DNA from 3 places in the Paenibacillus sp. FSL H7-0716 genome. Region 2 is predicted to be linked to each of the others. Evidence: predicted binding sites of a transcription regulator. Region 2 holds the regulator's gene; each other region holds the start of a gene.
What was found. Region 2 encodes LexA, which represses DNA repair genes until DNA is damaged. Its sites were predicted from a motif close to CGAACATATGTTCG; they were not measured.
Positions count from the first base shown of each region.

Region 1: the regulator LexA is predicted to act here: its motif matches at 7,091-7,104, upstream of addB (helicase-exonuclease AddAB subunit AddB).
Region 3: the regulator LexA is predicted to act here: its motif matches at 7,245-7,258, upstream of recA (recombinase RecA).

Region 1 covers NZ_JBBODA010000014.1:146,840-157,273, reverse strand. The annotation lists gene addA (helicase-exonuclease AddAB subunit AddA) at 1-3,444, opposite strand, end outside; gene addB (helicase-exonuclease AddAB subunit AddB) at 3,447-6,959, opposite strand; gene MHH60_RS18680 (class I SAM-dependent rRNA methyltransferase) at 7,609-9,033, opposite strand; gene MHH60_RS18675 (Na/Pi cotransporter family protein) at 9,133-10,119, shown strand; gene MHH60_RS18670 (energy-coupling factor transporter transmembrane component T family protein) at 10,174-10,434, opposite strand, start outside.
Region 2 covers NZ_JBBODA010000015.1:17,904-28,337, reverse strand. The annotation lists gene MHH60_RS18840 (HAD family hydrolase) at 1-732, opposite strand, end outside; gene MHH60_RS18835 (hypothetical protein) at 767-1,288, opposite strand; gene MHH60_RS18830 (DUF896 domain-containing protein) at 1,338-1,547, opposite strand; gene MHH60_RS18825 (LysM peptidoglycan-binding domain-containing protein) at 1,657-2,070, opposite strand; gene lexA (transcriptional repressor LexA) at 2,322-2,948, shown strand; gene MHH60_RS18815 (L,D-transpeptidase) at 3,128-3,466, shown strand; gene MHH60_RS18810 (hypothetical protein) at 3,617-3,997, shown strand; gene MHH60_RS18805 (hypothetical protein) at 4,220-4,798, shown strand; gene MHH60_RS18800 (MBL fold metallo-hydrolase) at 4,847-5,629, opposite strand; gene MHH60_RS18795 (cupin domain-containing protein) at 5,630-6,121, opposite strand; gene MHH60_RS18790 (DUF5316 domain-containing protein) at 6,156-6,359, opposite strand; gene MHH60_RS18785 (hypothetical protein) at 6,768-7,457, opposite strand; gene MHH60_RS18780 (ferritin-like domain-containing protein) at 8,593-9,069, shown strand; gene glnA (type I glutamate--ammonia ligase) at 9,824-10,434, opposite strand, start outside.
Region 3 covers NZ_JBBODA010000020.1:32,271-42,704, reverse strand. The annotation lists gene yfmH (EF-P 5-aminopentanol modification-associated protein YfmH) at 1-806, shown strand, start outside; gene ymfI (elongation factor P 5-aminopentanone reductase) at 807-1,574, shown strand; gene MHH60_RS22115 (DUF3243 domain-containing protein) at 1,712-1,975, shown strand; gene MHH60_RS22110 (DUF3388 domain-containing protein) at 2,153-2,920, shown strand; gene MHH60_RS22105 (helix-turn-helix domain-containing protein) at 3,014-3,946, shown strand; gene MHH60_RS22100 (hypothetical protein) at 4,026-4,187, shown strand; gene MHH60_RS22095 (YajQ family cyclic di-GMP-binding protein) at 4,398-4,889, shown strand; gene pgsA (CDP-diacylglycerol--glycerol-3-phosphate 3-phosphatidyltransferase) at 5,045-5,632, shown strand; gene MHH60_RS22085 (competence/damage-inducible protein A) at 5,741-7,027, shown strand; gene recA (recombinase RecA) at 7,328-8,392, shown strand; gene MHH60_RS22075 (regulatory protein RecX) at 8,503-9,228, shown strand; gene rny (ribonuclease Y) at 9,545-10,434, shown strand, end outside.

The sequences.
Region 1 (10,434 bases), on a different contig from region 2:
CCGCAAATGAAGACTGTCCGCACCTGCAACACTTGGACGTTTATCGGTTTCTATTGAGGTTGGAGAATTGCCTTCTTCCAGCAGATCAAAAGAGGGCTGCTCCTGCAACGACAACAACGTTTTTAACTCCGTAACAGAAGTTTTAGCCGGAATACCTGAGGCTGCCGCATACGGGTAATTCCATTCCAGTCTTCTAGCAATTTCATCGCTAGTCTCTGTTCCATATATATTTACAGCTTCACCCTTATGCAGTGCTTCGAGTACGGCTTGCCGTTCCTCTACCTTATCCTCAGTCTGATCCGTTGGCAGGAACGCCCCAGAATTAAGTTCGGAAGCATTTTGCACACTGATGCTCCAATTGGAGACATCGTTGTGCAGCACCGTGGAGACGCTACCTTCTGAACCGCCCAGCTTACGAAGAATCGCCGCCGCAGGGTGCCGGATCAATGCCGGTCCAACCCAGTCCAAATAGCTGCGCCCTCGGGCCAGCAGATGATCTGCAAGCAGCAGCTCATCCCGGTTCTGCACGCTGCTCCAGCTAGCGATTTTACGCGGCAAATCTCTTACAGTGCCTACTAGAATCATTTTATCTCTCGGACGAGTTAACGCTACATATAATACACGCATTTCCTCAGCTAATAACTCAAGCCGTGTACGCCGGTTAATAGCCAGATAAGGAAGTGTTGGGTAGCTAACTCGCGTTTCCCGTTCCACAAAACGCGGCCCAAAGCCAAGCTCTTTGTGCATAAGAAATGGCGAATGCAAATCTTGTCGATTGAACTGTTTTGCCATCCCGGCTACAAAAACAACAGGGAACTCCAGACCTTTGGATTTATGAATGGTCATGATTCTGACGCCATTGCCTTCTTCACCGCCACCGCCAGCTACACCCAGATCTCCGCCATTCTCACGAAGCCGTGAAATAAACACCAGAAAACGGAACAATCCACGCGCTGCGGTGTCATTCTCAAATTGCACAGCCCGGTCATACAAAGCTTTAAGATTGTTCTGGCGCTGCGAGCCTCCAGGCAGTCCTCCAACCCATTCCAGATAGCCGCTCTCCCCATAGATACGCCAGATCAGCTCACTGAGACTACCTTGTCTAGCCGCATTTCTCCAGCTTTCCAGCTGTTCCAGGAAATGTTTAAGCTTGCGCTTCAGTTCTGGACTGATCTGCGGCAGATCTTTATCAGGTAAGACATTATTTTCGACGGTGCTTGCGGATTCAATCACATGAGCCGAGAAGAGGTCATACTCTTCTTCAGCCTCTTTTGCATCATGCATATCCACGGCCATCTGTACTGCTTGAAAAAAAGGACCCTGACTACACATACGCACCGTAGCCAATTCTTCTTCCGTTAATCCGACCACAGGTGAACGAAGTACGCCAGCCAGCGGAATGTCCTGCAGAGGATTATCAACTATTTTTAAGAGGGAAAGTGCAATTTCCACTTCTGTAGCTTCAAAATAACCTTTATTCAGATCACCATAAGCAGGGATACCTTCCATCCGAAGCTCTTCGATGATTAAAGGGGTCCAGATTCTTGCCGAGCGAAGCAGGATCACGATATCACCGTAAATAACCGGGCGCATAATCTTGAGTCCTTTATCGTAGATAAGCAGCGGCGATCCACCGGTCATCCCCGTCATTTGTGAAATACGCCGGGCAATTGCCCGTGCTTCCAGCTGCGCCGCCTCGCTCTCAATGGCTTCACTCTCCTGAAGTGGCGCCTCACCGTCTTCAGAAGTCTCTTCTGACTTCCCTGCTGTTGAACCACGATCTATCAATAATAACTCCGGTGCAAAAAAGGTGTCGGGACCCTTCTCTGCTGCACCTGGGAAATTCGCTCCGTAAACAAGCTCAGCGCGTTCGTCATAATTAATCTCCGCTACCGTCTCATTCATAATCTGCCGGAAGATCATATTAACGGCATTCACAACCTCCATGCGACTGCGAAAATTACGGGCCAGATCGATGACCGAACCGCTAGACGATTCATTAGTAATTTCAGATGGATCGATTGGGTGTGAGCCAAAGCTGCGGTATTTATCCAGGAATAGCCCCGGCTCCGCCAGACGGAATCGATAGATACTTTGCTTCATATCTCCGACCATAAACCGGTTACCGGGTGTTTCACGGGATATTAGCCGCACAATCTCCTCTTGCACACTATTCGTATCCTGATATTCGTCCAGCAGAACCTCATCGAATTGAGCACGGTATTCCATAGCTGCATCAGAAGGCAGGGAATGACCGGGCGTAGAGTCCGGATGGCGTAGAATTTGCAGACAATAGTGCTCCAAATCACTGAAGTCGACTAGACCTCTTCCTGCTTTTTCAATTCTATAACGTTCACCGAATGCTATCACTGTCTCTGCAAGCTCTGCCATCAGTGGAGCCGCTTCGTTCAGCTCTTTCAAAAAAACCTCGGGCGGACGCCCAAACAATGCTTTCTGAAGATCTAAAATACTCTTCTTCACACTGTCGCGCAGTTCCTTCACCATCTCCTGCAGTCCAGGATCTGTCGAATCCTTCTTACAAGCCTTTAATTTTCCAAAATATACTTCCATGAAAATATCATATAATTCTGCCCAAGGTCGTTCGTTTACGGCATCCTGCAGTGCATTTACCATCTCAAGATCTGCGGTTAAATTCTCAACATAGGGTGCCGGACCGCCCGGCTGCTGTGCAATCTCCCGGCCTTGAATCAGCTGACTGGCTGCGCCTGCAAGGGTCAGCTTCGCTTCTTCAAGAATGCTCAGCACCCATGGCGTTCCACCTAGACTATCGGTGTCCGGCAATGAGAAATCAGCTGCAGTATCACGGAGCCATTGCGCGGGCCAAGGATGGCTGCGGGCGTAATCATGCAATCGCTGTATGAGCGCATGCACTGCATCATCACTGCGTTCACCACTGAACCAATCAGCTAGCTGCACAAATATGCTATCCTCACCATCCGCACCTACCTCACCGTACTTTTCCTCCAGCAACTCTTCGAGCAGCTCCTGCCGCATCATCTCCGCTTCATGCTCATTTAATATGCGGAAACCCGGATCAATCGGAATCATTTGATAATAACGCCGGATCACTTCCAGACAGAAGGAGTGTAACGTTGTAATCGAAGCTTTGCCCAGCAGGGATAGCTGACGGCGCAAATGGTCGTTCTCGCCATTCTCCTCCAGCTCCCGATCAAGGGCTTCCCTGATCCGCTGCCTCATTTCGGCAGCCGCAGCTTTGGTAAACGTGGCTACGAGTAGCCTGTCTACACTGAAGCCGTTCTCTTCCTTACTGATCTTTCGAATAATCCGTTCTACCAGCACCGCCGTCTTACCGGAACCTGCTGCCGCAGCAACGAGGATGTCATCACCGCTCTCCGCAATGGCGCGCCACTGGTCATCACTCCATATACTTCCTTCCGGTTTCGCTTCTATTTCAGCCTTCATACTCAAGGTGTAGTTCCTCCTTTGCGGGACAGCAGATCCCATATAACGTCCTTCCCTGGCTTACCCAGATTGTTATAGCTGTTACCTTCCACAGCTTCATCGAACTGGCAGACAGGTCTAAACGAACAGAACGTGCAGGCGGTCTCCTGCCCAATTCGGTACGGCTCAATCGCCACATCCCCCTCTGTAATCCGTGTCCCGATATCAGAGATCGTCCCTCTAACGGAGGATAATAAATGGCCCCACTGCTCTGGTGTAGCTACTGAAGCACTGCTATAAAAGCTGCCGTCAGCTTTTACTGCTACAGGCACAATAGAAGAATACCCTTTGTCTAAAGTGGTATCCATCAGGGAAACAACCTCACGATCTGCTGTAAGCAGTCCTTTCATCTTGAAGCGTTTTAACAGCTCTTGCTCAGCCTGTTCCTTGTTCATCCCGTTGGATGAGGTTAACAACGGATCATGCACATGGAAATAAAGTGTACCTGCTGGAAGTGCCTGCTGCCCCAGCCATTGCTCCGAATATGTCAGCAGCACATCCAAATAAGTCAGCATTTGCAGCGACAATCCATAATACACCTCATGCAGCTTGAGATCCTTTTGACTCGATTTATAATCAATTACCCGCAGAAGAATGCCGTTCTCTCCACGAGCCATGTCTACACGGTCAATCCGGCCAACGACCTCCATCACACAGCCATTCGGCAGCGTAATTCTTAAAGGCGGCAACTCCTTATCCGGTCCAAAATCCAGCTCCAGCCCTACTGGCTCAAAGCTGCCCCGGCGGGCGTGCTCGCCCAGAATCACAGAAGCACGTCCAACAATATTCTTAAGCTTACGGGAGATGTACCCGTAACGTTTGGAGCTCATTAGAATTTCACCCTGCAACATCGGAGATAGCCGTTCTACTGTCTCACTGGCCTCACGCCGACATTCATCCGGAGACAAGCTGCCCCAACCCCGTCCCTCTTGTTTCAGTCTTATCGCCATATCACTTAACGCAGCATGGAACAGCTGTCCAATATCAGGTGCTTGCAGCTTATATAACTGGCGCTCTTTCAGTCTTAGTCCGTAGGACGCAAAATGGGAAAATGAGCACGCAACAAATTTCTCCATCCGGGATACACTGCCCCGCAGTGTTGAGCCACCATACAATCTGAGGCTTGTGCCACGCTTGAGCTTCGTTCCCTCATTACGATAGAACAGTGAGCTTAGCAAACGTTCCAATTGAAATTTACGATCTTCGTTCTTAGTAAACCAGTTATACACATCCCACCATAGCTCCGGAATTTCTGTCCCCTGGCGCCACTGCCGCAGCTGCATAATCAATGCGCGAAGACTCTGTTCTGGTTGACCAATGAAACCGAGATGAATAGGATCTCCGACTTCTGCCGGTAGTCCCGCAGGGGGAAGTGCTGACAAGCTAAGCTCTTGAACCCTTGGGAACATTCTATGCAAATGCCGGATAACCTCAGAGGGAAGGAGCGCTTTGCCCTCATCATCCGCTGTAGCGTAGCTAATCCAGAGCTTTCGGCTTCCTGTCGTTAGTGCATTATAGATCAGAAACCGCTCGTCCAGCAGTTTACGAGAAGCGCCGGGAGCAAGCTCCATTCCAGCATTCTCTAGTACGGAGCGTTCACCTTCCGAGAGAATTCCATCTTCCTTAAACTGCGCAGGCACAACACCTTCATTAAATCCAAGCAAAAAAGCGTATTTGACCCCCGTTGGGCGAGTCCGATCCATATTGCCGACCAATACTTGATCCAGTGCGGGCGGAACTAGTCCCATTTTAAGTTCAGCAAGTCCTGTCTCTAGAACGCCAGTGAACACTTCAAACTCAAGTCTTTCATTGCCCATCATTTCTACTATCTGATCTAGCAGATCAAGTACCGCACCCCACAACTGGCTATGTTCCCTAGCCTTCTCGGGTTGGCCCTTCTCCATAGACTTAACACTGAGTTTCTCCAGCTTCCGTGCAACATCCGTCTCTTCAAGCAGCTTGTACATTGCCGTACATAGTTCAAGGCCGCTTCGGCTTTTCTGGATTCGTTTCTCAAAAGCAAATAATGGACCTGTTATACTAGCACGGCATCGTTCCATAGTAGCAAGCAGTTCATCATCCATCTGTCTGCCGCCTTCCAGCGACAAGCTAGGAATACCTTTCCAGGAGCGCCCATCTGTCCAGCGGTACCCCTGAATCCCACAAGCCAGCACATAGTTTTCTAAAGCATCCATATCCTCACGCGTAATACTACCGTCTAGCGGAAGCAGAAGCTCCGTCTTTACACAACGGAATACATCCTCGTAACGCCAGCGACGACGCACTACATCCAACGCGGAACGTATAAACTCCACTAGCGGATGATGCAGCTCGTTCACCTTCTGGTCCAGAAAAAATGGCACTCCATAATCTTGGAACAACGGCTGAACCAGCTGCTCGTAATCGCCAATATTACGCATCAATACGGCCATTTCGCCATATTTTGCACCTTCATCCCGCACCAGTCTAGTCATTTCGCGCAGGGCTCCCTCAACCTCTGCTCTGTGCGAAACTGCAGCGCCTATAGATATAGCCTCTCTTGCCAGTTCATCCGCACCTGTCCAGGCCTTCCGGCGATCATATCCCCGTTCAAGGTGAGCAAGTACTGGACTTTCTTCAAAACGCGGCAGAACCGTTGGCTCCAACAGCTCGTCCCATACATCAATGCCCAGCTCTTCAGCAATTCCACGCAGTTTAATGTAAGTAACCGCAGTTGGGTGAAACAATTCAAGCTCATTCAACTCATCTCCATATGGGTAAGGACGATCAATTGTAAGTGAAACCGTCAGCTTCGAAGCTTGCTGCATCAATTCTCGAAGCACTACGAATTCCTGCGGAGTAAATCCATGGAACCCATCTACCCAAATCTCTGACCCGCGAATGTAGGAGGAATCTGGAATATGCTCAGCCAGTTCTGCTAAACGATCTTCTTCATCGATATAGAGACGGGACATTTCCTTCTCTAAATCGCTAAATACCAGCTGCAAATCATCCAGCTTCCCCTCAAGAATAGGACTTCTTGCAATAGCTCCTCGCATAGCGGACAACTGCTCTTCTAAATCAGTGGAACCCAAACAGCAACGCTTCATCTCCGTGTGCAGTTGGTTCAGACGTTCCACAAAACCCGGTCTGTCTGCTGAGGCACCGAACAATTTCAGTTCCTCTTTGCGACGACTGATGATTTTGTAAATCAACATTTTCTTACCTTCTTCACTGATTGGCAGGTTTGCACTGCCACCAGTTTCCTGCTTCACACGATAGGCCAGCCGCGAAAAACTCAGTGTCTGCGCCCGAAGGCTTCCCTTCACATTCCCTACGGTCAGAAGCCCCCGTTCTGCTCCAAAAGAACCTTGCTCTGGCACAAGAATAATAATCGGTGCACCAAGCGGTTCCTTCTCTAAGGAAGAAGAGATAGATTCCCATATTTTTGTTGTCTTGCCACTGCCCGAGCGGCCTAATAAAAAGGTTACCGGCATAAATGATAGACTCCTTCCGTAGCGGAGAAAATATATAGAATACAAGGTGAAATATCCACCCATTGATTACACTCCAATTAAAAAAGTTCAGTGATTCCTCGTCCCCTCAGTATATCATAACCACACTAATCGGAACATGTGTTTGCTAGTATTTTCTAATGTTTTACAAGGGATAAACAGCCACGAGTACAAATATAAAAAAGCAAACCTCCGGATTTTGGCGGCTTGCTTTTTAGGGTGTTTAGTTTTGTTGTTAATGCCAGATGTGCAACGTTAGATTGGAGCTGCCAATGTCGGAGCATAGGGTCAATGTTAGCTGTTCAGCGTTTAAATTCCACATTTTCGGCTAGGCTTGTTTCATTAAGTACTTACGGACCCAGGAGCCGTTATTCGTGGATTCAGTGCTGTTTTGGAAACTTTTCGGACCCCACTGACGCTATTCTTTGAAAATGTGTTGCATAACGGGTGTTTTTGGGGCAATAGCGCCTTTGGGGTCCGTAAGAATTCAATAATAGGCTGTTTACGCTAAATAGAGTCATCCGATTCCGTTGGCAACTCCTTTGCCTTACAGTCGACTCACGGCCACCCTACGACCAGCCCTTTTATCCTACTTGTTACTTGGCACTGTAAACCTTTTTGACCTTCAGGCTTATTTTTTACTCCGCACTTCAAAAATCGCAAACTTCAGATAGTGTCCTTCGTTAACGCCAAGTATTTGTGGGTGGTCTTTGCCTGCGGCCCGCCATTCCACAAGTCTCAACACCTTGCCAGCATCTTTAGCTGCATCGGCAATCGTTTCGAGGAACAGATCTGGCTGCATATGGTAAGAACAGCTTGCGGTAACCAAATAGCCGCCTTCGTTCACCAGCTTCATCCCGTGCAGATTGATATCCTTGTAACCACGGCAAGCGCCAGCTACTGCACTTTTGGTTTTGGCAAACGCCGGAGGGTCCAGGATGACTACATCCCAAGTTCTTCCTCCACCTGCCGTCATCGGCTTGGATGTGTCGGTTTTGGCTGTTTTGCCTCCGGATTTAGGATTTGTAGCAGCTGCTGCTGCCTCTGTTCCACTTGCAACTGTTGCCCGTTCAGAACGTTCCTCTAGTCCTTTAACCTGATTCCGTAAATATGCAAAAGCATCATCCACTACGAATTCAACACGATCGCTAAAGCCGTTCAGCTCCACATTCACTTTGGCACTCTCAATGGCGTGAGCTGAAACGTCAAGGCAGGTTACTTTTTTCGCGCCATACTTGCAGGCATGCAGCGTGAAGCTGCCCGTATGCGAGAAGCATTCCAGCACTGTCGCACCGTCCCAATAAGGGAACGTTACATGTTTGCCGCTCTTATTAACTGGTAAGGTCTGTAGTGAACCATCCTCAGTTTCAATTTCCTGTAGCGTAATGCCGCTTCGTCCTCCCCAGCCTTTCATGAGCGGAGCAATGGAAGCTCTATTCTCACGTTGGTCAAAGAAGTAACCTGTCTTCTGGCCTTCTTCAATATCAACGACCAGCTTCAGGCCATTCTCACTCACGGTCACATGCCTTGGACATTCCCCGTACAGCACACCCGTTGTCTGCTCCATACCTTCAAGCTCGCGCACACTAACATCACTGCGCTCATAGATTCCGCGCGGTGCCATAACCTGCACCAATGCTTCGACGATTTCTGCACGCCGCTTGTCCATTCCGAGGGTAAGCAGCTGTACAACTAAAATATCACCGAATCGATCTACAATGAGCCCCGGCAAAAAGTCCGCTTCACCATAAACCAAGCGATAAGCATCCGCACCCGGAAGGAACCGATTTCTGTGTTGCAGACAATTCGCGAACCGTTCTGCAAAAAAAGCTGTATCCATGATCGCAAGGGGTCCCTGCGATACAATTCTTACCCGAATCTGTGACGCTGGATTGTAATATCCTACGGCCAAAAATCGGCCCTGATGATTAAGGACATCTACTAGTCCCCCTGCTTCCGGATTCCCTTCTACTGATGCTACTTCACCTGCATAGACCCATGGATGGCCCTGTTCCAGTCTTTTTTTGCGATTGCGTTCTAAAATAACCGATGGCAATGACTTCAACTCCCTGTTTTTCTAAAAATGTTTTTATACATGTCCCATGCAATACATTCATATATTGGTGTACAACCCTCGTCCAAAGGAGTATGCCCTATGTTCAGTGATTTGCTGTTCCCTATCATATATGGTCTTGTTATCTTTCTAGCCGGCATGAAGCTGATGGAAACGGCGTTGTCCAAGCTAGCGGGCCCTCTATTAACTACAAGCCTAAATAGAGCTACCTCAACACCTATTAAAGGAATGATTGCCAGCAGCCTGTTGTCCGCCTTACTCCAGAGCAGTACTGCTGTAACGGTGTTGACAATCGGCATGGTCAATGCCGGCCTGCTCACTTATGCCCGCACACTTGGCATTATCCTGGGCAGCAACATCGGCACCACATTAACTACAGAATTGATCGGACTTCAGATCAATACCATGGCCACGCCCCTGCTGGCAGCCTCGCTCAGTCTGTGGGCAGCGGCAGTTATTGCAGGCGAACTGCCGCCTACATCGCGAGTGGCAGAGCTCTGCCACAAAATATCCCCGCCGCTGCAATTTATCAGTCTGGCTGTATCAGGCTTCGCCCTCGTCCTATGGGGCATCGCTGTCATGCAGTCTATCGGCGGAATACTTCAGGAAAGTGGCTTATTCCTCTGGTTCCTAAACCACGCCGCTACTAGTGCTATATGGGGGCTCGCCGCTGGAGCGTGCCTAACAGCCCTGCTCCATAGCAGCGCTGCTGTCATAGCTATGGCTATGAGCATTGCCGCCTCGGGTGCCATGCCGCCTGAGCTAGGTATAGCCATTGTGCTAGGTGCCAACGTGGGCACCTGTGTTACAGCAGTCATCGCTTCCATCGGCGGCACGTCATCCGGCGTCTTCGTCGCTTGGTCCCATGTTGCGCTTAATGTAGGCGGTGCACTACTATTCTTGCCCATGATCGGGCTGCTACAAGCAAGTGCTGCATGGATTGGTGGAGGCCCTGCTTCACAAATCGCCCACGCCCAGACCATTTTCAACGTAGTCTGCTCACTTCTAGCACTGCCATTATGCTACCTGCCTATATGGTCAAAACTGGAGAAACGTCTTCAGTCTTAACAAAAAGGTGCCGTTTATTATAATCCCAGCTTTCCACAACTGTATTATTATACTTCAATCGAAAATATTATAAAACCGCGAACCGTCGTAAAAAGTGATCACCGTCGAGAAAATTCCAATCAGCGCAAACAAAGCCAATGCAAAATAATCGTCTCTCGTGAACGGGCGACTGCTATACCAAGTTCGTTTGGTCTCAGTGCCAAAACCGCGCAGCTCCATAGCGGTACTGATATTTTCAATTCGCTCGATACTAGTCAGAATTAGGGGCATCAGAATCGAAATGATATTTTTTAGCCGCTTAGGCAGCTTTTCTTT
Region 2 (10,434 bases):
CGGATGAATATCAAGACTAGGTGCTCTACCTTTTCTATTAATCCAGACCGTGGTCAATCCTGCTGCCAGCCCCCCACGGATATCCGTTGTAAGCTTATCGCCGACCATAACCGCTTGCTCAGGAGTTACATCAAGAAGCTCTAAAGCATGCAGGAAAATTTCCTTATCCGGTTTGCCTTTACCAAAGCTTCCGGAAATCACAATATGATCAAAGAAAGGAATTAACTCTGGCACACCATCTAGTTTCTCTTGTTGCAGTGCAGGACAGCCGTTCGTAAGTAGCAAAAGCTTCACTTGACCCCGTAACTGCTCCAGTACATGCATTGTTTCTTCATAGATGTATGGACGTTTTCTGCGCTCTGCTGCGAATTTAGTTGCCAAGGTCTCAGCTAGTGCTTCGTCTTCCACCCCTAACGCTGCAAGTCCGCGACGCCAAGACTCTTTACGATAAACCGGTGCAAGCTGCTCCAATTGACGGAATTCAGGCTGTTCACCTGCCGTAAAGTTAGCCCAGAGTGCTTCATATGGATTAATTCCGATCATCTTTGTAAATGGGAACGTCTCATAAGATTCATACAAGCTACTTGCTTCCTTACGAACTGCAACTTCTAGTTCTTGTGGATCAATGTTATCCCCAGCGGCTTCACAAGCAGAACGAAATGCTTCTTCGACGCTCCGATCATCCCACAGCAATGTATCATCAAGGTCAAATAGTACAGCAGAAATTGGCATTACAGGTCTCCCTCTCCCTTTAACTGGTCTAGTTCTATTCGTGAACTACTTCAATGTTGTGAGCTTTAGCAAATGCTTCTAATCGTGTACTCATCGCATTAGTATCATAGCGATTCATAAGTTTTGTGAAAATCCATTTCGTACGTTTCCCTTTATGCTTAATGACTACAGCTCCACGCGAAAGGGTGATTTTCTCAATATCTGCAGCTGGCAGCCCGCGTTCACGATTGAATTTAATAGTAGACAGTCTTGCTTTTTCCACCTTCAAGTACGGACGACGGAAGAACAATAGCGCTGCCAGTAAATAGTACAGTACTACTCCCAGCCAATTAGCCAGCATGCCATTGCCTTTGGCCTGATCAATAGAACCAACTACCCAAAACATAGTGCCAAGAATCACTAACACTACCGGAAATGCAATGTTGCGACCTTTAAAGACTTCGGCATTCTGGGTAGGAGATTTAGAGGCATAAATCGTATCCTTGCCTTGTTTCTTTCTTTGCTTGTTGATTTGCTGTGTGTTGCGTTGAACCATTCTTTCCCAAGAACGGGCCATGTGCGTTCCCCCTAGTCATCCTGAAATATCTATGAAAAGGAACAGCGAGCTAATGTTTAAGCCCCTTGTTACCTTGTTCATGCTCATCGTTATCTACTACTTCAATAGTATTTAATTGTGCTCGGAAGTTATTGCGGATATTCCCCAGGTAAATTTCACGAAGCTTGGCGCGTTCCGCCACTTCCTCTTGATTAAGGCCTACGCTCTTCTGTTTGCGTGCCAATTCGTTAATTCGCGCGACCAACTCATCAATATTCAATACTTTCCCTCCCCCTATAAATTAATTCTAACTCTGCCATGAGAAAAAGAGCTTGTCAAGGTCTACTCCCTGCAAGCTCTACTGGTCATTCTATTATGTTCTCAGAAAATTAATAAATAGGTAAAGTAAGTATGTCTCCAGCGTTAATCTGACTACTCTTAATCCCACTTGAACGTTTAATTCCTTCTATATAAACAACTGTCTTCATATCAGCTGGTTTATTCTTAAGGGCAATACTCCATAGTGTATCTCCACGTTCAACCACAATCCGCTTCTCTTCCTTCATTATAGTCGTCGATCCTGCAAATACATTTCCCACTACTGTTAGGCCAGATAATACTAACACCATAATCAATATTAACTTAATAAAGAAATCTTGACGGAACAACGAAATCATCCCTCCAAGCAAACGTTCCGTTATCTCTTTCACCTTAGCGGAATTACGGGCAACGTCATTATGTCCTAAAGATTCAACCACTGGGGCCTTATCGTAGATGCTGCGGTATGTACTGTATTTTAGCATAATCATCATCCTCCAAACACTTGTTCTTACTTTCGAATTCATAATAACACGAACATGTGTTTTGTTCAATACTATTTCAGAACAATTGTTCTCTTTTTTTTGAGAGACTCAAGTGGTTCATTTTATTATCACTTGTCTACCATTTTTTAACTCTAGCAGATTAATATTTATAATAGTTAGAACTTATGTTTGTGCGAACGGTAGTTCTATGTTATAATTTTCCCAAACATTACTATATGGGGTTGATTCCAATGTCAAAGATTTCAAGTCGCCAGCTGGCGATCCTGGAATTTATACGAAGCGAAGTCCGCAGCAAGGGTTATCCACCTTCCGTCCGGGAAATTGGAGAAGCTGTTGGCCTTGCTTCCAGCTCCACAGTTCACGGTCATTTGGACCGGCTTGAGAAGAAGGGACTTATTCGTCGTGATCCAACGAAGCCACGTGCAATAGAATTACTAGGCCAAGAGGATTCAGAGAATGTTCACCAATTCGCCCAGACCATCTCACGGATTCCTGTCGTAGGTAAAGTTACCGCCGGGGTACCTATCACTGCTACAGAGAATATCGAAGACTACTTCCCACTTCCTACTCACTATGTGGGGGACAACAAAGTATTTATGCTGTCAGTTATGGGTGATAGTATGGTGGACGCAGGCATTATGAATGGTGACTATGTGATTGTTCGCCAACAACAAACGGCGGACAACGGAGATATCGTTGTAGCCATGACCGAAGAAGATGAAGCAACCGTTAAGACCTTTTACAAGGAACGTGATCATATTCGGCTTCAACCGGAGAATCCAGCTTATGAGCCTCTTCGCCTTAATCGCGTAACTATTCTCGGAAGAGTCATCGGATTGTTTCGAGATATCCACTAAGTTTGCACTTCTAACATAAAAGGCTGTTCCGCAAATGCGGACCAGCCTTTTTTTTCTACGTATTTTGCTTTCCCAACCAATAACGAACATTTGTTCTCGCCGGCTAAAATGGTCATTTTCTATGAATAACCCTTTAGGCGTTCTGCTCATATCCTAATTAGAAAGGAGTGTTGCATATAATGCCCAACTATCGAATTATTGTAGATCTGACTCAACGAATGTTATATCTTCTGGACAATGATATTGTGATTAGAGGTTTCCCTGTCGGCATCGGTAAGATGTTAACCCAATCCCCAGTGGGAGAATTCACTATAATTAACAAACAACCCGACCCAGGGGGTCCCTTCGGTGTCTTTTGGATGGGACTGTCTAAACCACACTACGGAATTCATGGAAACAATGACCCTTCATCCATTGGGAAAGAGGTGTCCCACGGCTGCATCCGGATGTACAACGAGGATGTGTTAGCACTCGCTGCTATTGTTCCTATAGGTACACGAGTAACGATAAGAAATTAAATTCGAATGGAGACTCGGCAACCCCCAAATCACATTAAAAAATGGGGGTCATTACATAAGTAAGTATTTTTTCATTAGCATACTAGGAGTTTGGTGATTATATGTCGAATAATGTTAACAGGATTGCAAATTGAAAAGGATGTGTTTAGTTTGAATAATTCAAAAATTAGAACCCTTGTCGATTTTAAAGTCGATGCACTGGGTAAGCTGTCCGGTTTACTTTTAAATGATGAACAAGCTAGTGGAAAAAAAGTGAATTTGCTCACCGCTTTTGGCAGCATTCAGGGAATCGTCTCTCCAACCGTCTCCAACAAAGAGGATGTATTTGATTTAAAATCTTTGATGGATGATGTAATTGTAGACGAATACATATCTTATTTGGGAGCAGAACACCCTGATAAAAATTTCAGCTATAACTTTGTTGTCCTCAATGACGTTACTGTAAGACCTTATGCTAGTTATGGAACTCCGATCGAATACAAACAGCTGATTGTTTATACCGATCATATCACTGCCTTCAATTTTCTATAGGTTTACATAATTACCTTAAAAAGCACCTTTGCAGCAACCCCTAATTTTGCATCATTTGCAGAATCGGCAGGTTTCTCTGGGTGCTTTTTTTGGGTTAATCGTGAAGTCGATCCTATAATTCCACGAATTTCCCTTTTAAAAGATACTAGTGGGGATCATTCAGGCATATCTTTCAATAAGCAACAATTTGAGTCTAATGAGATAACTAGGAGGTGTGATTATATGCTGATTATCTTGATGTACTTATTCGCTATTTTAGGAGTTGTTTTAATTCTAAGTGCCGCCATTATAAAATTGAAAACGCTATCTGCTTCATCTGAAATTTCTAAGCTAGTTAATGCGACCTCATCTTTTAACATCATTTTCACCAAAACATTCATTCCCCCCAATCAATCACACTTGATCGCACTTAACGAGCCTAATAAAAAATTGGCAATCGGTACCAAAAATCCGAAGAGTAACAAAAAAGCAGTAGCAAAGCTATACTCTTTTGATAATGTAATGGGATCCGAGATTGTGGTTAACGCACTTACCCTTTCAAAAGTATCCAAAAGACAACAAAACAGCAAAACAACTGCAACAAGTGCAGATATTAATGTCCTTAAGGACACCGATGAAGAAGCTAATGTGATAGAAGAGCTTACGCTTAAAATATATATGAACAGCAAAGAAACGCCTGTGTATTGTATTTCCTTCTTGCCGGGTTTATTGCCTATTCAACAATCCGACAACCAGTACAAGGAAGCTTACTCCCAAGTACAACAATTGCATGCACTGTTCAGGTCAATCGTATCTGAATAATTAAGTTGTTATCGCCTTACCTCTCATTTGTTTTCGACATTGAAAGATCTAAAATTGCACACTAAACCCGTCAAACTGGTGAATGCCTGTACCATGTGCCACTAGCTTTTGCTCACGCAACTCACGAACTGCCTTCTTGACCTCTTGCAAAATAGATGGATCTAGACCCAGCGTATTATGAGAGCCATATACTTGGGTAACCCCTGGAATTTCAGTAATCTTTTCTAAGGATGCCACTAAATCAACCGGACTAGTCGAAGGGTAAAAAGCATAGATTGGCGTAACGTCATATAATAAATCACCTGTAAACAGATATCCGTTGGCATGATCAAAAAGGCTGATATGCCCTGGCGAATGACCTGGTGTGTGGTAAATTTCTATTTTGCGCCCGCCTATGTCGAGCACATCCCCTTCTTGTAAAAGAGCCGTTGGTTTCCCTTGAAAAGGTATGTAGGTGTTAGGATCAAAGGTTTCAGGAACAGGAAGGGTGATGTCCCGGCTCATATCTTTTCGAATCTGGGCAAGGGACAAGCCTTTTATTCCGTTAATCAGCCAATCCTCATCCGCTTTATGAACATAGATTGTCTCGAATTGCTCATGACTGCCAATATGATCTGCATGCACATGCGTAGTTATGACAGCGATAGGTAAATCCGTTAACTGATCCGTTATTCTTTTTATATTATCAATACCTAATCCCGTATCAATTAACGCGCCTTGTTTTTGCCCCAAGAGTAAAAAAGAATGCACCTTTTCCCAATGTCCATATTCACTGATTGCATAGGTGGTCGGATCAATTTCCGTTACTGTAAACCAACGATCTTTAATCAATTACGCTCCCCCATTCCATTTTTCCCTTACATGCTCTTCTCCCTTATAATAATCCGCCTGTTCATCCGCTTGATAGATTTCTTGATAGGGTAAAATGTTGATTTTGCCTGAGTCTGGATATTCGCAAACATCTATTCCCTGATTCGTTCGGAGATCCAGATACCTGCATGGTGCATCCGTATGATTATAAAGCTGATGCGCCCCTTCCGGTCCCATTTCAAAAAATATTACATCCCCTTCCGTAACCTCCGTAAAACCCTCGGGTGTTCTTAACATCGCTTTTCCCGCTAAAATCACAAATATTTCTTCAGCATTTCTATGAAAATGATAAGGATAAGAATATTTATCAGGATCTAAAGATCTGATATCAAAAACTAAATGCTTGGAGCCCACCATTTCAGCTAATCTTTCACTCGTATGCCAAGCAAACTCTGGGATCGGGGACTGTTTTTGAGTAAATGAGACCGTATTTTCATTAAAAATCTTCACCATCTGCAACACTCCTCCTTCTTATATTTTGCGTTCATTACAACAAATAAAGAATCCCAGCTATAGCTAATGAAATAAGACCACCTAAAGCGGACCCATTCGCTACTTTGTTTTTAATTTTACGGTCTTGCTTAGATTCCGAATAAAAGTTACCTCTTTGTTGTGTACCTGTCGTGAAGGCTCCAACACATATACCTGAAATTATAAAAAAGCCCAATCCTATATAAATAAAAATTTGCATGAACTTACTCCTTCCCAGGAAAGAATTAGTTATCTATATATAAGATATTTTAACATTAAATCCCTCTACTACGTGCCAAGACTTTCGGATCCAGATGACGCTATTTGCTATTTTTCAGCCTTTGGAGCATGGTTTCGGACTCCAGTGACGTTATTCCTAAGGATGAGGCTCATATTGAGTTTTTCAATGCCAATAGCGACTATGGAGTCCTTTAGTATCCCAAATGTAGGGTAAAGCTTCATATAAGGTCTGCTGGGTCCGATAGCGGGCTCATACGCGAAATTTGCAACCTCAGCAAACGGAAATTGGCGTTCGAATGAAGTAAGGTACCAAAAAGAAGAAGTAGTGTGCCAACAACCATTTTTTGATTATGGTTATGGCACACTACTTCTACGGCTCTGATACCACTTAATTTCTTTCAAGTTCAAGTGTTGCCAGTGAAACCATCACCCAAGGTGCAAACTTATTCGACGAATCACCCTTAGGATTGTGTATCCGAAAAAGAAAAGCTTCCCCCGCCTGATTCTTCCAGACCATATAATCTTCTATCCCTTTATCTCCGGCAGCCTGCAGATATAGCTCAGCAAAACCTAGAGGATGTTCAATTAGTTCCCCGCTATGGTCGTTTGCCTTTCCAATTGCAGAAAGCTCGGTTTGTCCCTGTTGCTTCAAAGCTGTGAGATCGTAACCGGCAGGTAAGTGTTCAATTTGGGCATAATAGGTTGGATCCTTAGTCAATAATAAACGATTAGACTGCGAGTCTAGTGTGAAATCCTGAAAGACATACAGGGAATATCCATCACCTTGCTCAAGTGTACCTTCTTGCCCTGGGACCCCTCCCTCCTGTTCACCAAATGCTTTGGTCTTTGGTCGATCGGATGTTAGAGGATCAGTGGCCTCCGGACTGGGAGACTCCTGCACCTCCATAGAAGAAGTAGCAGAAGGTTCAGGAGTGCTTGTAGCTTCAACAACTGGCATTGTCGCTGCACTTGACGCTGTAGGTTTTGCCTCGTCTGTTGTTTTATTGTTACTACATGCACCGAGAATTGAGGAAGACAGAAGAATACTAGTAACTGTAGTTAATAATATTTTTTTCATTACGCACCTCCTTATTACTATATTAGTTATTACCCACATGAGTGACGTGTCCTCTTATTCTTCAAACCTTTTCTCATTTTTATTGCTACGGATTGAAAAATTTCAAACAATCGACTCGTTTTTATTTACAGCTATGGAGTTGTGCTCGAAACTCAAATTGTTCCCGGACGATTCGGGCACCTACTATCTTAATAGGCAGACGACACATCAATTAAGTAAAAGACAAATTCCACAAAACACTTTATTTATAACATTTTCAGAAAAAAAATAAAATAGCGACTCACAGCCAACCCGCGGGTGTTCTGTAAATCGCCACTCTTAATGTTCTGTAACTCAGATTTGTGTCAACACTCTTTGATAAATGCTTTAAAAATCAAAACAACTAATATCCCGAAAATTATCAAAGTTAATATTAAGTTAGACCAAACTATTTCCAAATTCACTCCTCCGTCTCTGCGTTTAATTCTTGTACATCCCATGATATCCCATTTTTTATGATAAATGAACAACATTTTACACGTTGAAATTGTTAGACTGTATAATATCCTCGATTAACAAACTATTTGTAGTCGTTTTATGGGCATATCATAAATGATACTCAAGAGGCTACCTATACAAACACAAAGTAAATCCTCAACGGCAAAGGCATTAAAGTTTTATCAGTTCGAGATTACAGTTACTAAAGCGGCACTTAGTTCCTAAGCTGCTGATATCACTAAAAGCTAGATTAAATCCATCTTCATCTTCCCTGAGCTGCAGCTCCCACATAGCCCGTTGACGTTGTTGATTCTCAAATCCAACAGGGTTTGGGTCATTGTCATTACATATATTCCTTGCCGGGGATGTCGGTTGTATCTGGCTAGCGTAATGAATCTGTGTACACGTGAAATCGTAGGATGGCGACTGGAAAATCATATAGAAAACCAATTGTGTGCAAACGAATGTATGGATCGCTAAGGTATCTTTTACCTGCTCGTTTTTCTGAGAAATTTACTAGAATATCTATTTCTTACCGTCCACTTTCTTGACTTTGGTCTAATTAAGAAAAAGTAAGAAGTGAGATCATACTCATACAATCAGTTAGCAAGCATATGATTGGTGATAGAATACTTATAAATTATTGGAGGTTGTGCTAATGTATATGGTGTATCCTTATTGGTTCAGAACTCAATTTGTCCCCATTTGGGCAACTTCAACTCAAGAGGCTCTTGAATTAATGAGGACTTCAGTCCAAGGTGAACGAAATGACGAACTTTTTTATGACCAACTCATTCAACTTGCTCCGAATAAAGAACAAGCTGAAGTAATTACTTCTATTCGGAATGATGAACGTGGGCATAATCATATGTTTCGACAAATGTACAGAGAATTGACAGGACATGAAGTGACAGGAGTTAGCGACGAAGTTCCTGAACAGGTTAATTCGTATATCAATGGTTTGCAAAAAGCCTTTCAAGGTGAATTGTCAGCGGTTGAAAAGTATCGAAAGATATGGTTCGGTCTTCCATATGGCGTTTATAAGGACACTTTATATGGCATTATTCTCGATGAGCAAAAGCATGCAGCGAAATATAATAATTTATTGCTACTAAATTCAGCTGCAAATCAGTAGACATTGTATCGACTGCCCTAGTAGCACGATGTGTGTGAACGATGCGTCAGCTCTATCCATACCACCATTATTCCCCGCATTTCTTTCTGATACTTCGTATATGATCGAACGTTTACTTCCCAACTGTCGGACTATGGTCTGCAGCACAATTCCCTCAAAAACCATATTTTTTGCCCTCATCCTAATAATCCACTTTTCGCTATGCAGCTAAGCTAGATGGTGATACGCCTTCTGGCTTTTTTACAATTTATACAAGAACGAATTCAAAGGTAACGCATGCTTTGGATTCGCCTTTAAATTGATTATCGATAACGAAACATACGAGTGAAATTTATCAAAAGTTGCTGAGCTCGCATTTTCAAAAATTCAATCATTTGACTGAGTCATAGCATTCTCCATTATAAGAGGCTAAGAAGTTTCACCTGTCGCGAAAATGGCTTGTCCTAAGTTGGAGAGCATTCTTATAGTCCAATTCATAAAATCGTTTAGCCAGCTTATAACCCTTTTCAAGCTTAGGAATAACACGTTTAGATCATGGTAGTATAAGAATCACAACGCACAACACACATATATAAAAAAAATTAAATGAAAGCATTAAGGAGAAATTTGAAACTCATATGAGAAGTACCCTCGAATTAATCACTACTTTTCCCGGGGGCATTACGGGGGCGTTCATAAACCTCTACAATATCTCCTATCCTTACCCACACACAAAAAAACCCTCAACACCAAAGGTGTCAAGGGTTTACAGGTTCTAGTACAAAGTCATGTATTGGTTTCTTTCCCACTCATGCACTTGTGTACGATAGATATCCCATTCGATTTCTTTCAGCTCGTAGAAGTGAGCCAGCGCATGTTCGCCGAGAGCTTCGGTAATTACATGGCTGCGGATCATTTCGCTTAGCGCTTCTTTCAAATCGGATGGCAAGCTTGGGATGCCTTCTTCAATACGCTCTTCCTCAGACATCACATAGATGTTACGGTCAATTGGAGCTGGAAGATCAAGCTTACGCTTAATTCCGTCTAGCCCTGCTTTCAACATAACAGCAAGTGCGAGGTATGGGTTAGCTGCCGGGTCCGGGTTACGAACTTCAACACGTGTGCTAAGCCCTCTCGAAGCCGGGATACGAATCATCGGGCTACGGTTACTTGCAGACCAAGCTACGTAACAAGGTGCTTCATACCCAGGAACAAGGCGTTTGTAAGAGTTCACTGTTGGGTTAGTAATCGCTGCAAAAGCACGAGCGTGCTTCAAAATACCAGCCATATAATAACGTGCAGTTTTGCTCAGACCTAGCTTGTCACTTTCATCGTAGAACATGTTTTCTTTGCCATTAAACAAGGATTGGTGAGCGTGCATACCAG
Region 3 (10,434 bases), on a different contig from region 2:
AGGCGATGTATTCGAAACATCCGGTTCGGATTGATATTGCCGGAACTATAGAGTCGATTAGTACGATTACGAAAGAAACACTGTACACTTGTTACAATTCTTTTTATCATCCCAGCAATATGCTGTTGTTCGTAGTGGGTGGTGTGGATCCGGAGAAGGTATTCTCCTTGATTCGCAGCAATCAGCAGGGGAAATCTTATGGTAAACAAGGTGAGATTAAGCGTATTTTTGAAGAGGAACCGGAACAAGTCGCTACGAAGCGCTTAGAAAGCAAACTGGCTGTTTCGATGCCTAAGATTATGTTTGGATTTAAGGAAAAAGTTGATGGTCTTACAGGTGAAGCTGCGCTTAAGCGTGATTTGGCCACCAAGCTTATGCTTGATTTGCTGGTTGGCAGCAGCACAGCGTTGTACCAAAAGCTCTATGATGAAGAACTGATCTCAGACAGCTTTGGCCATGAATTTAATAGTTCAGAACAATATGCTTTTTCAGCTATGGGTGGAGATACCAAGGACCCTGATTTGCTTCTAAAACGAATAAAAGAAGAAGTGGATCAGATCTTAAAGTCTGGCTTTGCTGAGAAGGATTTCGAGCGGGCACGGAAAAAGAAAATAGGCGGATATTTGCGCATGCTGAACTCCCCTGAAAGTATCGCACATGAATTTACACGTTACCAATTCCGCGGTGGTGATCTGTTTGAAGTTCTGCCTATTTACGAATCGATTACTTTAGCTGAAGTGAATGAGCGTTTACATGCCCATGTAAATTGGGAGCAGCTCGCTGTTTCACTAGTGGTGAGTCCTTAAATGGCGCTTTTGGGAGAGAGCAACAAACCATTAGGAGAAATGACAGTTCTGGTGACAGGGGGCAGCGGGGGAATCGGTGGTGCCATTGCAGAACGGTTTGCCTCTGTAGGCATGAATATTGTTATTCACTACAAGCACTCACATGAAGCTGCTAATGATGTCGCTCGGCGTTGTATGGCCCTTGGAGCAAAGGTAATGACTGTAAATGCGGATATGAAGGATCGCAGTCAGATTGTACGAATGGCGGAGAAGCTTGAAAGTAATGGAATGCAGCCGGATATTCTTGTTAACAATGCCGGTAAATCACATTATGGGATGCTGGCTGATGTGAGTGAAGAGGAATGGGACGATATTATGGCCATTAACTTGAAAGGTACCTTTATGTGCAGCCAGATTTTTATGCCGTACATGGTATCCCAGCGTTATGGCCGAATCATCAACGTTTCCTCCGTGTGGGGAATATCGGGAGCCTCTTGCGAGGTCGCTTATTCAGCCAGTAAGGGTGGAGTAAATGCTTTTACCAAGGCGTTAGCCAAAGAATTAGCACCTTCTGGCGTAACTGTAAACGCGGTAGCTCCAGGAGCGGTTAATACGAATATGTTGTCTAACCTCCAGGAGGATGAGGTCCGGATGCTTGAGGATGAGATTCCGGCGGGACGTTTGGCTACTCCTAATGAAATCTCCTCACTGATTTACTTTTTGGCCCTGCCAGAATCCGGGTATATTACTGGACAGATCATTAGCCCTAACGGTGGCTGGATTACGTAATGCTTAACTTGGAGAAAAGCTCCAGCATAAGAATCTATCTTCTGAGACATATTATAAGTGTTGTTTTTTAATCTCTCGTAAGGCGGCTTACAGCCTGTATGCAGGTGTTTGACCGTAAACATGAAGGAGGATTTAAGATGACACAAGACGATAGCGTAATCAAAAATTTTGACACCTGGAAGAAATTCCTAGGTAAACGGGTTGTACAGGCGGAGAAACTTGGGATGAGTCAAGACACAATCTCAAAGCTGGCTTTTGAAATCGGGGAATTCCTTGATGAAAAAGTGGATCCAGCTAACACTCAAAACCGTGCGATCAAAGAGCTATGGGATGTCGGCAACGATGAAGAAAAGCAAACGATTGCTAAACTCATGGTCAAGTTGGCGAAAGACAACGCCTAAGCTTGCGGAAAAGCTCCCCCTGTGGGAGCTTTTCTGCAATTATTACAGGACTGACCTTGCCTTTCATTTTTATTTTATATATCATTAACATGACCCGTGTAAAAGACCGCTTTGCCGGGGCAGCTTTTTTTGCTGTATTGGCAAAGGGTAGGGAAAAGGAATCTATGAGGTGTACAAGTGGAATATAAACAGTGGTATATGGAATACAAGATTCACAAGAACAGACCCGGTCTGCTTGGTGATATCGCTTCAATGTTAGGGATGCTGGAAGTTAACATTCTGACGATTAATGGAGTCGAAGGAAAAACTCGCGGAATGTTGCTGGAGACCAATGATGATGAGAAAATTATGCTGATGGGTGAAATGCTCAAAAAAGTTGATAATATTACAGTTTCAGCTCTGCGGTCTCCAAGGCTCGTGGACAAGCTGGCTGTGCGCCATGGGCGATATATTGAACGGGATTCAGATGATCGGAAGACGTTTCGTTTCACCCGCGATGAGCTAGGTTTATTGGTTGATTTTCTCGGTGAGCTGTTTAAAAAAGATGGGAATCAGGTTATAGGACTTCGTGGTATGCCCCGTGTAGGAAAGACGGAATCCATTATAGCTGGCAGTGTCTGTGCTATGAAACGCTGGACATTTGTCTCGTCCACACTATTGCGGCAGACGGTGCGCAGTCAATTGGCTGAAGATGAGATGAACCCACATAATGTATTTATTATTGATGGTATAGTCAGTACGATCCGCTCTAATGAGAAGCATTATAATTTATTGCAAAATGTTATGAGCATGCCAAGCACAAAGGTTATTGAGCATCCAGATATTTTCGTACGCGAATCTGAGTATAGTTATGATGACTTTGATATTATTATTGAGCTGCGGAATAATCCAACTGAAGAAATCTTGTACGAGTCATTTACGACGAGCTACAGTGATGATTTATAGAACACAAACGATGAAGAATACACTTCCGAGCATGTTTTTTTATAAAGCTGGTTAAGGAAGTTTACATTCATAGAACTTACAGGAGGTGATGGTATGTCGGAACTGGGCCGGCAATTGAAAGAGGCACGTCTGCAAAAAGGGATGAGTCTTGACGATGTCCAGGAAGTAACAAAAATTCGCAAAAAGTATTTGGAAGCCATCGAGTCTGGAGACTACAAGGTGCTTCCAGGAAGTTTTTATGTGAGGGCGTTTATCAAAACGTATGCAGAAGCAGTAGGCATGAGTCCTGACGAACTGCTTGAGGAGCATGGGAACGTACCTGCACCACCCGCAGACACGACCATGGAGACGGTGATTCAAAAGCGCAGCCGTAGACCCGAAACCGAACGGAATGCAAAATGGCTGCCAACAGTGCTGATGTGGACATTCCCTATATTGATTATTGTAGTGATTTACATTTATGCTTCTAGTTTAAACAAAGCAGACCCTGATCAAGTTGATCAAACAAATATCACAAATAATGTGCAGGATCCTAATACAGCACAAACTTCTCCACCCGCATCAGGAGGCGGTGTTGTAGCACCTACTTCCTCGGCAGGTGCAGAAGCAACTACTGAGCCAACTACGGAGCCTACGCCAACACCGACACCAACGCCGTCTCCTCAATCTATCACGGTTACACCAGATGGGAAGTCAGGCAAAACAACGAAATTTAAGGTTACAGCTCCTGCCGGAAGCGAAGTTAAGGTTGAGATTGTTGCATCTGGAGTAAGCTGGCTTGAAGTTTATAAAGGCGAGAACTCTAAAGGTGAAAAACTCTCCTTCGGAAATACTGCAGCAGGAGAAACTATGAGCTTCGTTCTGGGCAGTGAAGGTATGTATATTAAGTCTGGGTATTCCCCAGCAACTGAGATTACCGTAAATGGTCAAGTAATCACGGATGAGAAGACGTCCTCACGTCTCCTGCTTAATCTTGACGACGGTTCTGGAAGTGAAGGTACTCAAAGTGAAGGGACAGGCGAATAACAAATAGGATGTATAGACTTTGTCTTTAGGGAGAACATAAGACTGTTTTCAGTTTTAGCCAAAGTGAGGTGTACATCTTATGACAGTTAGCTGGATTGTAGCTGGCCTTGGGGTTGTTGTCAGTCTTATCGGATACTATTTGACACCAGGTGCTTGGGGATACGGAATTCTCGGATTCGGTATTGCACATATTGTGCTAGGAATTCTGGATATGTTTCGTAATCCGGTCCGAAGCAGATAGAAGCTGTAGAAATGAACGTCTCCAACGATTTACTTCCGTTGGAGACGTGTTTCTACCCTTTGAACCAAACTCACTCGAAGGAAAAGCTCCACTTAGTGGGGCTGTTTTCTATGTCGGGTGAGCTACATAATGATTTATCCAAAATTAGACTTAATAGTACCATTCTCTTATAATAGTAGCAGACTAATTGTATAAAGGACGTGGAGTTTAATGAGTTCAGAATGTTCATTTGATATTGTATCCAAAATGGATATGCAGGAGTTAACGAATGCTATTCACCAAACAGAGAAAGAGATCGACAACCGCTTTGATTTTAAGAACAGCAAAAGCAGTCTGAAGATGGAGAAAGACGCACTTATTATCGCCTCTGAAGACGAATATAAGCTAAATGCTGTTATTGATATTTTACAATCAAAGATGGTGAAAAGAGGCATTACCCTAAAGAATCTGGATTTCGGTAAAGTAGAACCGGCTTCCCTGGGATCTGTGCGTCAACGTTTAGGGCTTAAGCAAGGCATTGATCAGGAGAATGCGAAAAAGATTAATATTCTGATCCGTGATTCAAAATTAAAGGTGAAGAGCCAGATCCAAGGGGATCAAATTCGTGTGACTGGTAAGAGCCGCGACGATTTGCAGCAGATTATTCAGATCTTGCGTAAAGCTGATTTACCACTGGATTTACAATTCATGAACATGAAATAGAATTTTGTGCCCCGCAGTGCTTATTAGCACTAACAACGCGGGGTGCTTTCTGTTTTTTTGACACCTATTTATTGCTATAATATACTTGCTTATGTAGAAATGGATTAGCCTGATTTAGGCAATTTGTATGAACGATTTAGGGGAGGAAAACTTCAGTGAATTTGCCCAACCGCATCACGCTAGCTCGTATTTGCCTGATCCCGATTATGATGTTTTTTTTACTGGTGGATTTCAGTTTTTATCCAGAACCGATACATTGGGGCTCGTTTCAGCTATCTGTTAATCATTTGGTAGCAGCTGTAATCTTTTTGCTTGCGGCCAGCACGGATGGAATAGACGGCTACATTGCTAGGAAATATAATATGGTCACCAATCTCGGTAAACTCCTTGATCCACTTGCGGACAAACTGCTGGTATCTGCAGTTCTGATTTCACTTGTGGAGCTAGGCAGATGCGATTCATGGATTGCTATTGTAATCATCAGTCGTGAGTTTGCAGTCACCGGACTTCGCCAGATTGCATTGCTAGAGGGAAAAGTGGTTGCCGCCAGCAAATGGGGCAAGATAAAGACGGTTGTACAAATTGTTGCGATCTCACTGCTGTTGTTGAATAATTTCCCATTTCAATTTGTCAGTATTCCTGTAGACGATATTGCTATTTGGGCCGCAGCGCTGATCACTATTTATTCTGGAATTGATTATTTTGTGAAGAATAAGGATCTGCTACAGCTGCATAATGCGTAAGCATGTAAGCTGGATATACAAGGAAAGGTAATAGGTGAAGCACCTATTACCTTTTTTGAAATCCAAAAGCAGTGTACCTACATTATAACGAGGAGGCGAAAGCCAGGTATGAAAGCGGAGATTATTGCAGTAGGGACAGAGCTTTTGCTCGGTCAAATCGTGAATAGTAATGCCCAGTTTTTGTCTATAGAGCTAGCTGCCATCGGGATCGATGTATACTTTCAAACCGTTGTCGGTGATAACAGCAGCCGCCTGCAGCAAGCCATCGAGATCGCTCAGAGTCGGGCCGACGTTATTATCTTTACGGGCGGAATTGGCCCCACTGAGGATGATCTGACTAAAGACGCACTGGCTGCATCGCTAGGTAGAACGCTCCATATTGATCGTTTGGCGATGGATCATGTACAACGTTTCTTTGATGATCGTAAGATCGTTATGACCGAAAATAACCGCAAACAGGCACTTATAATTGAAGGAACTACACCGTTGCCGAATGAAATCGGTCTTGCGGTTGGGATTGCTTTTGAGCATGAGAAGAAATATTATATTGTGCTTCCAGGTCCACCTCGTGAGATGAAACCGATGTTCGTTGATAAAGCAGTACCGTGGCTACAGCAGCAAGCTTTGACGAACGAAACACCGCTTTATTCAAAAATGCTCAAATTTGCCGGCATTGGAGAATCGTTGCTGGAGGACAAGCTCATTGAACTGATTCGCAGTCAGACTGATCCAACGATTGCTCCGTATGCCAAAGAGGGAGAGGTAACTGTTCGTATTTCGACAAAGGCCCCTTCTGAGCATGAAGCTACAAAGAAGCTGGAGATACTGGAACAACAAATCAAGGAGATTTTGCCGGAACATTTGTATGCGAACATTGATGTACCGCTGGAGCAATTGATTGTGGATTGGATGGCGGATGCCGGCCTGACCTTAAGTGCGGCAGAGAGCTGCACCGGAGGTTTGCTGATGGAGAGCATAACAAATATTCCAGGCAGTGCTTCGATGTTTGCCGGCGGAATCGTCTGCTATTCGAATGACCTAAAGAAAAAGCTACTGAATGTGCCAAGTGCTTATTTGGAGGGACCCAATGCTCCTGGAGCCGTAAGTCGAGAGGTTGCCGAGGTGTTAGCTGACCAAGTGAGAATGATTGCAGACAGCGATTTTGGCTTATCTGTTACAGGTGTAGCCGGACCGGGTTATTCTGAACGCAAGCCTGTTGGACTTGTATTTATCGGCTTGGCTGAACGGGGACGTAAGACAGAGGTCTATGAGCTTAATCTTAAAGGTACACGGGAAAATATCCGGTTGCGTACTGTTAAGGCTCTGCTGTATCGCCTCTGGCGGAGACTTGAGGAACGCAAGGTGGAGACACCTCTTGAGGGTTCAGACTTGTAATGGGAGATTAGCCCAGTTATAATATACACATACGGAAGAACCGTGGCACTGAGATTTCTTTGCTGCGGTTTTTTGTATATTTGCAGAGATTTTGATCACGATGGCTACTCATGATCATAAGTCGTTGATGTCCGGTGAAGTGGGGAATTTAATTAACTTCTATCTCCGGAGGGAGGCTTACAATAAAAGGGATAAATAACGCCCAAGACAAAAAAAACGAATGTATGTTCGAAAAAAAGCTTGGCAAGACCTTAAAAACACGTTATTATATTACTATAAACAGTGAAGGAAGTGGTCTGATTGTCAGATCGTCGTGCAGCGCTTGATATGGCGCTTCGTCAAATAGAAAAACAATTTGGTAAAGGTTCGGTAATGAAACTGGGAGAATCCACGCATATGCAAGTGGAAGTTGTACCTAGCGGATCTTTGGCACTTGATATTGCGTTAGGTATAGGCGGACTTCCAAAGGGACGTATTATTGAAGTATATGGACCGGAATCTTCAGGTAAAACAACAGTTGCTCTTCATGCTATTGCAGAAGTGCAAAGACAAGGCGGACAAGCTGCATTTATCGATGCCGAGCATGCGCTTGATCCGAAATATGCACGTAACTTGGGCGTAAATATCGATGAGTTGCTGCTTTCTCAGCCAGACACGGGTGAACAAGCGCTGGAAATCGCCGAAGCACTCGTTCGTAGTGGAGCCGTTGATATTATTGTCGTTGACTCCGTTGCTGCTTTGGTACCTAAAGCTGAAATTGAAGGCGATATGGGTGATTCCCACGTTGGACTGCAAGCTCGCTTGATGTCTCAAGCACTTCGTAAGCTTTCTGGTGCCATTAGCAAATCCAATACGATCGCTATCTTTATCAACCAGCTTCGTGAGAAGATCGGTGTTATGTTCGGTAACCCTGAGACAACTCCGGGTGGTCGTGCATTGAAATTCTACTCTTCTGTACGTTTAGATGTACGTCGCGTAGAGAGCATCAAGATGGGGAACGATGTGGTTGGTAACCGTACTAAGATCAAGATTGTGAAGAATAAAGTAGCTCCTCCATTTAAACAGGCTGATGTTGATATCATGTACGGTGAAGGGATTTCCAAAGAGGGAAGTCTTGTAGATATCGGTACTGAAATGGATATCGTGAATAAAAGTGGTGCATGGTATTCCTACGAAGGCGAGCGTCTCGGTCAAGGTCGTGAGAATGCTAAACAGTTTTTGAAGGAACATCAGGATATAGCCCTTATTATTGAGAATAAGATCCGTGAAGCAAGTAATTTATCCACTATTGTTGCTGCGCCGAAGAATGAGGATATTATTGCAGAGCAAGAAGAAGAAGAGAAATTGCTTCTCGAAATCGAATAGTATATTAAGCAATAGGACGCCCTGTGATTGATTGTTGCAGGGTGTCTTTTCTTAACAAGTAATGAAAGTAAGACGATAACTGATCTATTGCTATGAGGTGACAAACAACTATGGTAATACAACTGGATTTTGAAGCAGAAGAACAAGATGAGCAGGTGTTATCTGATTTTCCTGAAGGAGAACTCTTAGAGATCACTAAAGTAGAACGTCAAAAGAAATCTGATCACCGTTATATCATACATTTCGGAGCATATAACATGACTGTGCACGAGGACGTCATGATTAAATATCGAATGATTTCTGGTAATTCTTTTATGAAGGCCGATCTGGAGGAAATTGTTGTAGCTGATGAGCGTCAGCGAGCTTATGTAGAAGGCCTCCGTTATCTGGAACGTAAACCACGCACCGCTATGGAAATGACTCGCCGTTTACGCCAGAAGGAAATAGGAGAGACTATTATTGCGGAAGTGGTGCAGCGGCTGCAGGAGGAAAGACTTCTTGATGACCCTTTATATGCTAAGCAATGGGCCGAGCAACGAATAGCGAACCAGCGAAAAGGGAAGATGTGGATTCGACAAGAGCTACGTGAGAAAGGGATTGACAAAACCCTTATATCGGAAGCTTTGGAGAATATTACTCCTGAACAAGAGCTGGAGAGTGCACTCGAAACTGGGCGCAAGAAATGGAATCTCATCCGTGGAGACGCTTCTGATAAACGAAGAAAGACTGGAGCCTTCCTTATGCGCCGTGGATTCTCGGGCGATATGGTTCGCCAAGTGATCAATACTTTACTTGCGGAAGACAATTATGAAGGTGAAGATGAGGAGTTTTACTAGAATCACTGATTCTCTTGACATTAATGCGTATATCGACTCTCTTGACAATGTCTTTTTATAAATAATAAAATATAACATGAATCGGCATAAAATTAGAATCCTTTTTCCTTCCCAAAAAGGAGACTGTTTTAAACGGTTCACGTACAACTCATATGAAATGTAATCGCCGGATAAGGCGGGCAGTGTGCATGTGCAGCATGTGCAGTATGGCAATCGGTTGTTTACCGGTTTTTTGTATGGTGATGAACGGATAGTTAAACAACTGCACAATTCCCAGGGATATACCTTGGAGAGGAACCAACGAGGAGGTGAACAGATGCTGGAATCATGGATCTGGGTCATTATCGTTCTCGTTGTAGCTGCAATATTCTTTGGGTTCGGTTATTTTATTCGTAAATCCCTTGCAGAAGCTAAAATCCAAAGCGCAGAAAGAGAAGCCGTTGTCATCGTTGAGAATGCGAAGAAGGACGCTGAGGCGCTGAAGAAAGAAACAGTATTGGAAGCTAAGGACGAAGTCCATAGAATCCGTACTGAAGCTGAGAAAGAAACTCGTGAACGTCGGAATGAAATCCAACGGCAAGAGAGACGTTTGCTGCAAAAGGAAGAATCTCTGGATAAAAAAATGGAATCGCTTGAAAGAAAAGAAGAACAAGTAGCTAACAAAGAGAAACGAATTGATGAAACCCAACAGCAAATTGATGTTATTTACAAAAACCAAGTCACTGAATTGGAACGTATCTCCAATTTAAGCATCGAAGATGCAAGAAGTATCATTCTTAGCAATGTTGAGCAAGAAGTTCGCCATGAAACGGCACAAATGATCAAAGAAATTGAACAGCAGGCGAAAGAAGAAGCGGATAAGAAATCCCGTGAAATCATTACACTCGCTATCCAACGCTGTGCAGCTGATCACGTAGCGGAAACAACGGTTTCAGTTGTTACGTTGCCGAATGAAGAGATGAAAGGTCGGATTATCGGTCGTGAAGGCCGTAATATTCGTGCTTTGGAAACTCTTACAGGTATCGACCTCATTATTGATGATACGCCGGAAGCAGTTATTTTGTCGGGATTTGATCCAATCCGCCGTGAAGTGGCCCGTACGGCACTTGAGAAATTGGTGGCTGATGGACGTATTCACCCCGCTCGTATTGAAGAGATGGTGGAGAAATCCCGCAAAGAAGTGGACGAACGGATTCGGGAATATGG